One region of the Pantoea sp. ABR1s genome, then DNA from elsewhere that is predicted to be linked to it. Evidence: predicted binding sites of a transcription regulator. Region 1 holds the regulator's gene; the other holds the start of a gene.
What was found. Region 1 encodes Fur, which represses iron uptake genes when iron is present. Its sites were predicted from a motif close to ATAATAATGAGAACNACTATCAA; they were not measured.

Region 1 (3,705 bases):
CGCCAAAGATGAAGCGGGCAACATTACCTGCATCTACTGCACCAGCGATGTTGATACGCTGAGCAAAGATCCAGCCGATGGCCGCAAAGTCAAAGGCGTGATTCACTGGGTTTCTGCGGATCACGCGCAGCCAGCTGAGTTCCGCCTGTATGACCGTCTGTTCAGTGTGCCAAACCCGGCTGCTGCAGAGGATTTCCTGGCGGTCATTAATCCTGAGTCACTGACCATCAAAAACGGCTTTGTTGAACCCAGCCTGCGCGATGTGGAACCAACAACACCGTTTCAGTTTGAACGTGAAGGTTATTTCTGCGCCGACAGCGTTTACTCGAAACCGACGCAACTGGTGTTTAACCGCACCGTCGGTCTTCGTGATACCTGGACCAAAACGGGCGAATAAATTTTTTGGGGCTGACCTCATAAAATGACAAAAGGGTGATTTATCGCCCTTTTTTATTGCCCCGATTTTTACCATCGCCGACGTTTATTCTGCACTAACCACAACCGGTTCAATACCGCCTTGTGGGAGTAATCTGAGTTTAAAAAAATTAATCAATTTCAGGATGTGAATTGTCAGCTTTCAGGTAGGCTATCCGCTCTCAGAGGTTGCAAAGCGGGTTACAGAAGGAAAAAAAATGACAGTTCTCGCCCAGGAAGCCAAACACAGTGTCGTCGTTTTACATCAGCTCATTGAACGTATTTTTAATCAGCCAGCCGGATCTGATGACAGTTTCCAGCTGCTGATGTCCTATTTTCATCCTGAATTTCGCATGGTGACCCCAAAGGGCAAAGAGTACAATCTGAACGAGGTCGAGGATCTTTTTCAGCAATTACAAGGGCAGCGGGAAGGGATGCGCATTGCCACCTGTGAACATGTCATTCTCTCTCATCATGAAAAAGAGATCGTCGTACAGTATCGCGAAATGCAGATGATGAACGGCAATAACCAGAGCCGCATTTCGCTGGCCATTCTGGATTGCAGCAGCTCCATTCCACGCTGGCGCTATCTGCAGGAGACGCTGGTCGCGTGAGGTGAGGGCAGAAAACAGACGAAAAAAAACCGGTGAATTCACCGGTTTTTTTATTTCAGGCCGCGCCAGCGTTACTGGTCGTGCAGCGTTTCGTCTTCACGGCAATCGCCCAGCGTACAGTGTCCATAGAGATAGAGGCTGTGGTTGGTCAGCTTGATGCCATGGCGGGTCGCGATTTCACGCTGACGCGTTTCAATCGATTCGTCGCTGAACTCGATAACCTTGCCGCAATCCAGGCAGATCAGGTGATCGTGGTGATGCTGCTGCGTCAGTTCGAAGACAGACTTGCCGCCTTCAAAGTTGTGACGAGTCACAATACCGGCATCATCAAACTGGTTCAGAACACGGTAAACGGTCGCCAGGCCAATCTCTTCGCCAATGTCGATCAGGCGTTTATACAAATCTTCCGCACTGACGTGATGGCACTCAGGTTCCTGAAGCACTTCCAGAATTTTCAGTCTGGGCAGCGTTACTTTCAGGCCAGCCTTCTTTAATGCGGTGTTGTTGTCAGTCATGCGGATTTTGTCCTGTTACTAATATTCACTTTTGTGGCTTATCGCCTTGAATGTCGATCTGTGCTCATTCTCATTTGCGTCTCATTATAGAACTGAAGCGATGAAATGAAAACCAGAGGGCGTGTCTGAATCATCATGGGCTATTGGGGATTCGTCACCGGGCCGGGGAAGATTCTGACAGAGGTCTGTTAGCACATCACTTAGTCTTGCCGCCTGAGAAAATAAGCGGAAGATCGATGCGGGTATTCTACAGATTAAACGGAGAAAGTTAAAAAAATGTGGCTATTATTTCTATAGGCATTTTCATTGCCTCAATGTGAGCTGGCGCTCACATTGAGTCGGGCAGGATCAGGCTTCGATGATCTCTTTCAGCTGCAGTTCATCAAAAATCTGCTTAACCCATTGGTCAACACGCTGGCTGGTCAGCTCAGGCTGGCGATCTTCGTCAATGGCCAGGCCCAGGAAGTGGGTGTCATCGGCCAGGCCTTTCGAAGCTTCGAAGTGATAGCCTTCAGTTGGCCAGTGTCCGACAATCACGGCACCGTGCGGTTCGATAATGTCGCGAATCGTGCCCATGGCATCACAGAAATACTCTGCGTAATCTTCCTGGTCGCCACAGCCAAACAGCGCAACCAGCTTGCCGTTAAAATCGATCTCTTCCAGCGTCGGGAAAAAGTCATCCCAGTCGCACTGCGCTTCGCCGTAGTACCAGGTCGGAATACCCAGCAGCAGGATATCAAACGCTTCCAGATCTTCTTTTGTGCTTTTTGCGATGTCATGGACTTCTGCAACATCTGTACCCAGCTGTTTCTGGATCATTTTTGCAATGTTTTCGGTATTGCCGGTATCGCTGCCGAAGAAGATGCCTACGAGTGCCATGAGTAAAATAACCTCTTAAATCCTGATGATGAGATGTGTGCCGCAGCACATTTCAGCGAATAATAGCAGACGAGAGAAAACCGGTGAACGGTTAAAGCCCCGACATTTGCCTCTGCGTGCGATTTGCCCGCATTAATCCAGTTTGAGCTGTGCCAGTAGCATCTGTTCAATCAGTTCGCTACGGCTGAGATTGCGCTGTTCTGCCAGCGTATTGAGTGCATCGACGGCGTCACTGTTCATTTTCAGTTCGACACGACGAAGTCCGCGTCCTTTGTCACGTTTCAGTTGATTGCGCTTGTTAATGCGCAGCTGTTCATCACGCGAAAGCGGACTGGTTTTGGGTCGACCAGGGCGGCGCTCATCAGCAAAGAGATCGAGCGTCGTGCGGTCAGTCTGTTCTTTTGCCATGGCTTAGTAAAACTGAATGGGGGCGGGCGCCAGACACTCACCGCGCAGATTATAAATTATTGGCCATTGCCGCAGCAAAACTGACCCGCGGCAAAATTTTAGCGCGCCATCATACTTCACGCTTACGCCGGACGCCAATCCTAAACCTTTGCCGCCATCTATTTGCTTTTAAAGCGCAAAAAAGCGACGGACACTGCGCAAAACGGCATCGGGTTTCTCTGCATGAACCCAGTGTCCTGCGCCACCGATCACATGCGCCTGAGCAGCCGGGAACTGCTGCAGCAACGCATCGCGATAGCTGTTATCCAGGTAGCTGGAGTCGCCGCCGCGAATAAACAGCGCCGGGTGATTCCAGGCGGGAACCGGCTGCCAGCCAGAGATCGTGGTGTAGTTATCCCACAGCACCGGAACGTTGAAGCGCCACTCCCCCTCCTGGAAGGATTTCAGCAGGAACTGGACCACCCCTTCTTCCTCGATCAGCGTTCGCATGACCTTCGCCGCCTCGCTGCGGGATGAGACGCCCGCATCGGTGACGGCACGAATGCCGGCAAATATCTGGTCATGACGGCGCGTCTGGTAATCCACCGGGGCGATATCGATCATCACCAGGCGCTCAATGCGTTCCGGCACCAGCGCGCTCATGGTCATGGCGATTTTACCGCCCATCGAGTGTCCGATCACCGCGACGCGATCAATGCCATGTGCATCCAGCGTATCGACCATATCCTGCGCCATTACAGCGTAGTTCATCTCGTCGGATCGTGGTGAAAGGCCGTGGTTGCGGACATCTACCTGCAGCAACGGACCGGCATCTTTCAGCCCGCGCGCCAGCACGCCAAGGTTATCGAGACTGCCAAACAGACCGTGAATAAGCA
Region 2 (3,705 bases), 690 kb from region 1:
CAAACGGCACACTGATCTCACTGTGCAACAACACATCATCCAGCTGGATGGTATTGAAGTTGCTGTTGGCGAAGATGCCTTCGGTGCCGCCTGCCAGCCCCTCATTCAGACGCGCGTTGCGGGTATTCTCATATTGCGCGTAAGTATTGGTGCTGATGCCATTATCCCAGGCACCGGTCCACTTAACAGAAAAGTTCTGCCGATAGAGCCGGTTGGTCTCTTCACCATATTTGCTTTTCACCAGGGCGTTGGTATTGGTGTTCTGCGTGTCCCCGGCATAGAGGTTGCCCTGACGACTGTAACCGGCCCCCACTTCCAGCGTCTGCATCGGCGCAAATGCCCAGCGCAGCAGGCCATGAATATCTTTGTTGATCGAGCCTTCCCGGCCCGCCGGGTACGATCCGGCGTAACTGCCGGTGCGGTCTGCGGCGTGCCCTTCATTAATGTCGTAAGCATCAGCCTGCGTTTTTGCCAGTCCGCCATAGAGCCGGAAACTGACATCCTCGCCCAGTGGCCCTTCAAGGCTGAAGTTGGTGCGACGGGTCGCGCCCTCCTCCTTGTGTTCCGGCACGTTGTAATAGGCGCTCCATGAGCCGTGCCACTGATTATCCATCTCTTTTTTGGTGATGATGTTCACCACGCCGCCCGCTGCACCGTTACCGTAACGGGCCGCTGCCGGACCGCGGATTACCTCAATGCGATCAATGATCTCTGGCGGCACCCAGTTAGTGTCGCCGCGCGTATCACGCTCGCCACGCCAGCCAAGCCGAACCGCGTTGCGGCTGGTCACCGGCAATCCATCGATCAGAATCAGGGTATTTTCCGGCCCCATGCCGCGGATATCGATCTGGCGATTGTTTCCGCGCTGGCCGCTGGTGGAGTTACCGGTCAGATTGACGCCAGGCATGGTGCGAATAATTTCGGCGACATCGCGTGCGGGTGGATGTTTTTTAATTTCGTTGGCGGTGATGGTCGACACGCCAGGTGCCTGCAACGTCTGCTCGGCGGCGGTCACCATCATGGTGTCGTCGTGGAGGGTATCGGAGGTGCTGCTGTCGATAGCCGGTTCGCGGGTGGCTTCAGCAGCCACGGCACCGGCAGAAATGAGAGAGGCGGTGAAACCCAGTTCAATCATAATGGCTAACGAAAGCCGGGATAACTTTTTCATTTTTCTGTTCCTGGAGTGCCGGCGAGGATGCCACTGCCGGCGTGCCGGTAAAAAAGTAATAACCTTGCCTGCAACGTTTTCCCCTTGTCGCCGGGCCAGCGTCAGAACCGCTTTGCATCAGTCTGAAAGCCGGTGCGGCAGAGAGGATGCGCGCGCTCCCTGTCGGGCGGAAACACCCTATTGCAAATGCAAATAATTATCAATACTATTATTCATAACATGCATGACCCTAATCAAGGGTGATCGAAAGATGGCGCGTATGACGTGGTTAAATGAAGAAACCGGCAGTGAATACTGGTGGCAACAGCAGCAGCAACGGGGCATTCCTCTGGTTGAAGCTGGCGAAAAGGGAACCTGTCAGGTCACCTTTTTCTGGCGCGATCCCCAGGGTGACACGCAGCACTCCGATACCCGGCGCGTCTGGATCAATATCACCGGCGTAACCGATCATCATCATTCAGCCGTCCCCTCCTCATTAACGCCTGTTCCCGATACCGATGTCTGGTGGTGGCAAACCGCCCTGCCCGCTGACTGGCGCGGCAGCTACTGCCTGATTCCTGATAGTCAGGAAGAGACTTTTACCGGGCAGGCCGATATGCAGTCAGTGCGCCAGTGGTGGCGTCAGAAATTCCCGCAGGCGCAAAGCGACCCGCTGAATCCTTTGCGTAGCTGGGCGGGTGGACGCGGAATGAGGGTCTCGCCACTGCACCTGCCACACGCGCCGGATCAGCAGGTGTGGCATGCGGTTGATGAGGGCCGTGCCGCCGATATTCCGCTGCAACACTATTTGTGGCGCAGCGAACGACTGGGAAACCAGCGTCAGATCTGGATCTCTGTTACCGGAGACGCCAGTGCAGGCGATCGTCCGCTGGTACTGCTGCTGGATGGTCAGTTCTGGGCACAGAACATGCCGGTTGCCGGCCCGCTTCAGCAACTGACAGAGGCAGGCGAACTGCCCCCTGCGGTCTATGTCATGATCGACATCATCGACCGCGAGCACCGCACGCGTGAGCTGACCTGTAACCCTGACTTCTGGCTGGCGATTCAGCACGAGCTGTTGCCGCAGGTTCAGCGCTGGGCGCCGTTTCGTGCCGACAGCACGCTGGTAGCGGGACAGAGTTTTGGCGGCCTTTCTGCCGCTTACGCCACCCTGACCTGGCCGGAAACCTTTGCTGGGGCGATCAGCCTCTCCGGGTCGTTCTGGTGGCCCGCGCGCGGCGATCCCAATGGCTGGCTGCCACAGCAGTTACAACAGGGCTTACTGCAGGCCCCCCCTCGCCGCTTCTACCTGGAAGCGGGACGACGCGAACGGCTGATTCTGGCAGCAAACCAGCAGTTTCAGCACGATCTGACCGCTGCCGGACATCAGGTCAGCTATCACCCGGTCGAAGGCGGTCACGATGCGCTGTGCTGGCGCGGTGGACTGCTGGCAGGCCTTAAAGCCATGTGGCAATAGCCCTAACCCGCTTATATTCCGCCTTCTGCGCGCCACTGAAAGATATCTATGCAGGACAGCGGCGTTAGCGCGCCCGGTGACTGCGGACAGGAGACCGACATGCAACAACTTAACCCTTTCGACGATCCGCAACAGGATTGTCAGGTGCTGAAGAACGATCAGCAGCAGTACAGCTTATGGCCCGCCTTTTGTGCGGTTCCGGCAGGATGGCAGCCGGTGTTTGGCCCCGGGCCACAGGCTGACTGTCTGAGCTGGCTGAATGAAAACTGGCACGATATCCGTCCGGTTATGACGCAGGACAGAGGCGAAAATGTCTGAGATCACCCTCAACCCGCAGACAGAACAAAAAACGCTGCCGCTGGTGGCCGCTCAGCCCGGAATCTGGATCGCTGACCAGCTATCGCCCTATTCCAACGCTTACGCCGTGGCGCATTTTGTCGAACTGCGCGGTGCGCTGAACAGCGCGCTGCTGTCACAGGCCATAATTGCTGGCATGCAGGAAGCGGACACACTGAATATGGCCTTTGGCGAGCAGGAGGGTGAACCGCTACAGTGGCCTGAACCCCAGGCTTTCCACGAGCCTGAGGTGATCGATCTGCGCGATGCCGCCGATCCGGTGGCCGCAGCACGTGCGCTGATGCAGCAGGATATGACCGGCGATCTGCGGGTGCTGAGCGGCGCGCCGCTCTACCATCACAGCCTGCTTCGGCTGGATGAGAATCACTGGTACTGGTATCAGCGATACCATCACCTGGTGGTCGATGGTTTTAGTTTCACCGCTCTGACCCGCCGTATCGCCAATCTCTACAGCGCCTGGCAGCGCGGCGACACGCCGGAGCCAAGCCCGTTTGTACCGTTCAGCGACGTCGTTGATGAATATCAGCGCTATCAGCAATCTTCGGGCTGGCAGCGCGATCGCCAGTTCTGGCTGGAGAAAGGCGCGCAGCTACCTGCGCCCGCCTCGTTGTCCGCTCTGCCGCTGGCCGGTCAGAGCGCCAGTACCGACCTGCTGCGCCACACGTTTGCCGTGGATCGCGACACGTTTCAGGCTTTGCTGACGCACACCGGGCAGCACAACCTC

Region 2: the regulator Fur is predicted to act here: its motif matches at 1,355-1,377, upstream of fes (enterochelin esterase).

What each region holds. Positions count from the first base shown of each region.
Region 1 covers NZ_CM173823.1:2,960,559-2,964,263, reverse strand. The annotation lists gene glnS (glutamine--tRNA ligase) at 1-397, shown strand, start outside; gene ACXKZD_RS13975 (hypothetical protein) at 633-1,028, shown strand; gene fur (ferric iron uptake transcriptional regulator) at 1,100-1,543, opposite strand; gene fldA (flavodoxin FldA) at 1,892-2,422, opposite strand; gene ybfE (LexA regulated protein) at 2,555-2,830, opposite strand; gene ybfF (esterase) at 2,999-3,705, opposite strand, start outside.
Region 2 covers NZ_CM173823.1:3,645,957-3,649,661, forward strand. The annotation lists gene ACXKZD_RS17180 (TonB-dependent siderophore receptor) at 1-1,168, opposite strand, end outside; gene fes (enterochelin esterase) at 1,419-2,624, shown strand; gene ACXKZD_RS17190 (MbtH family protein) at 2,724-2,942, shown strand; gene ACXKZD_RS17195 (enterobactin synthase subunit F) at 2,935-3,705, shown strand, end outside.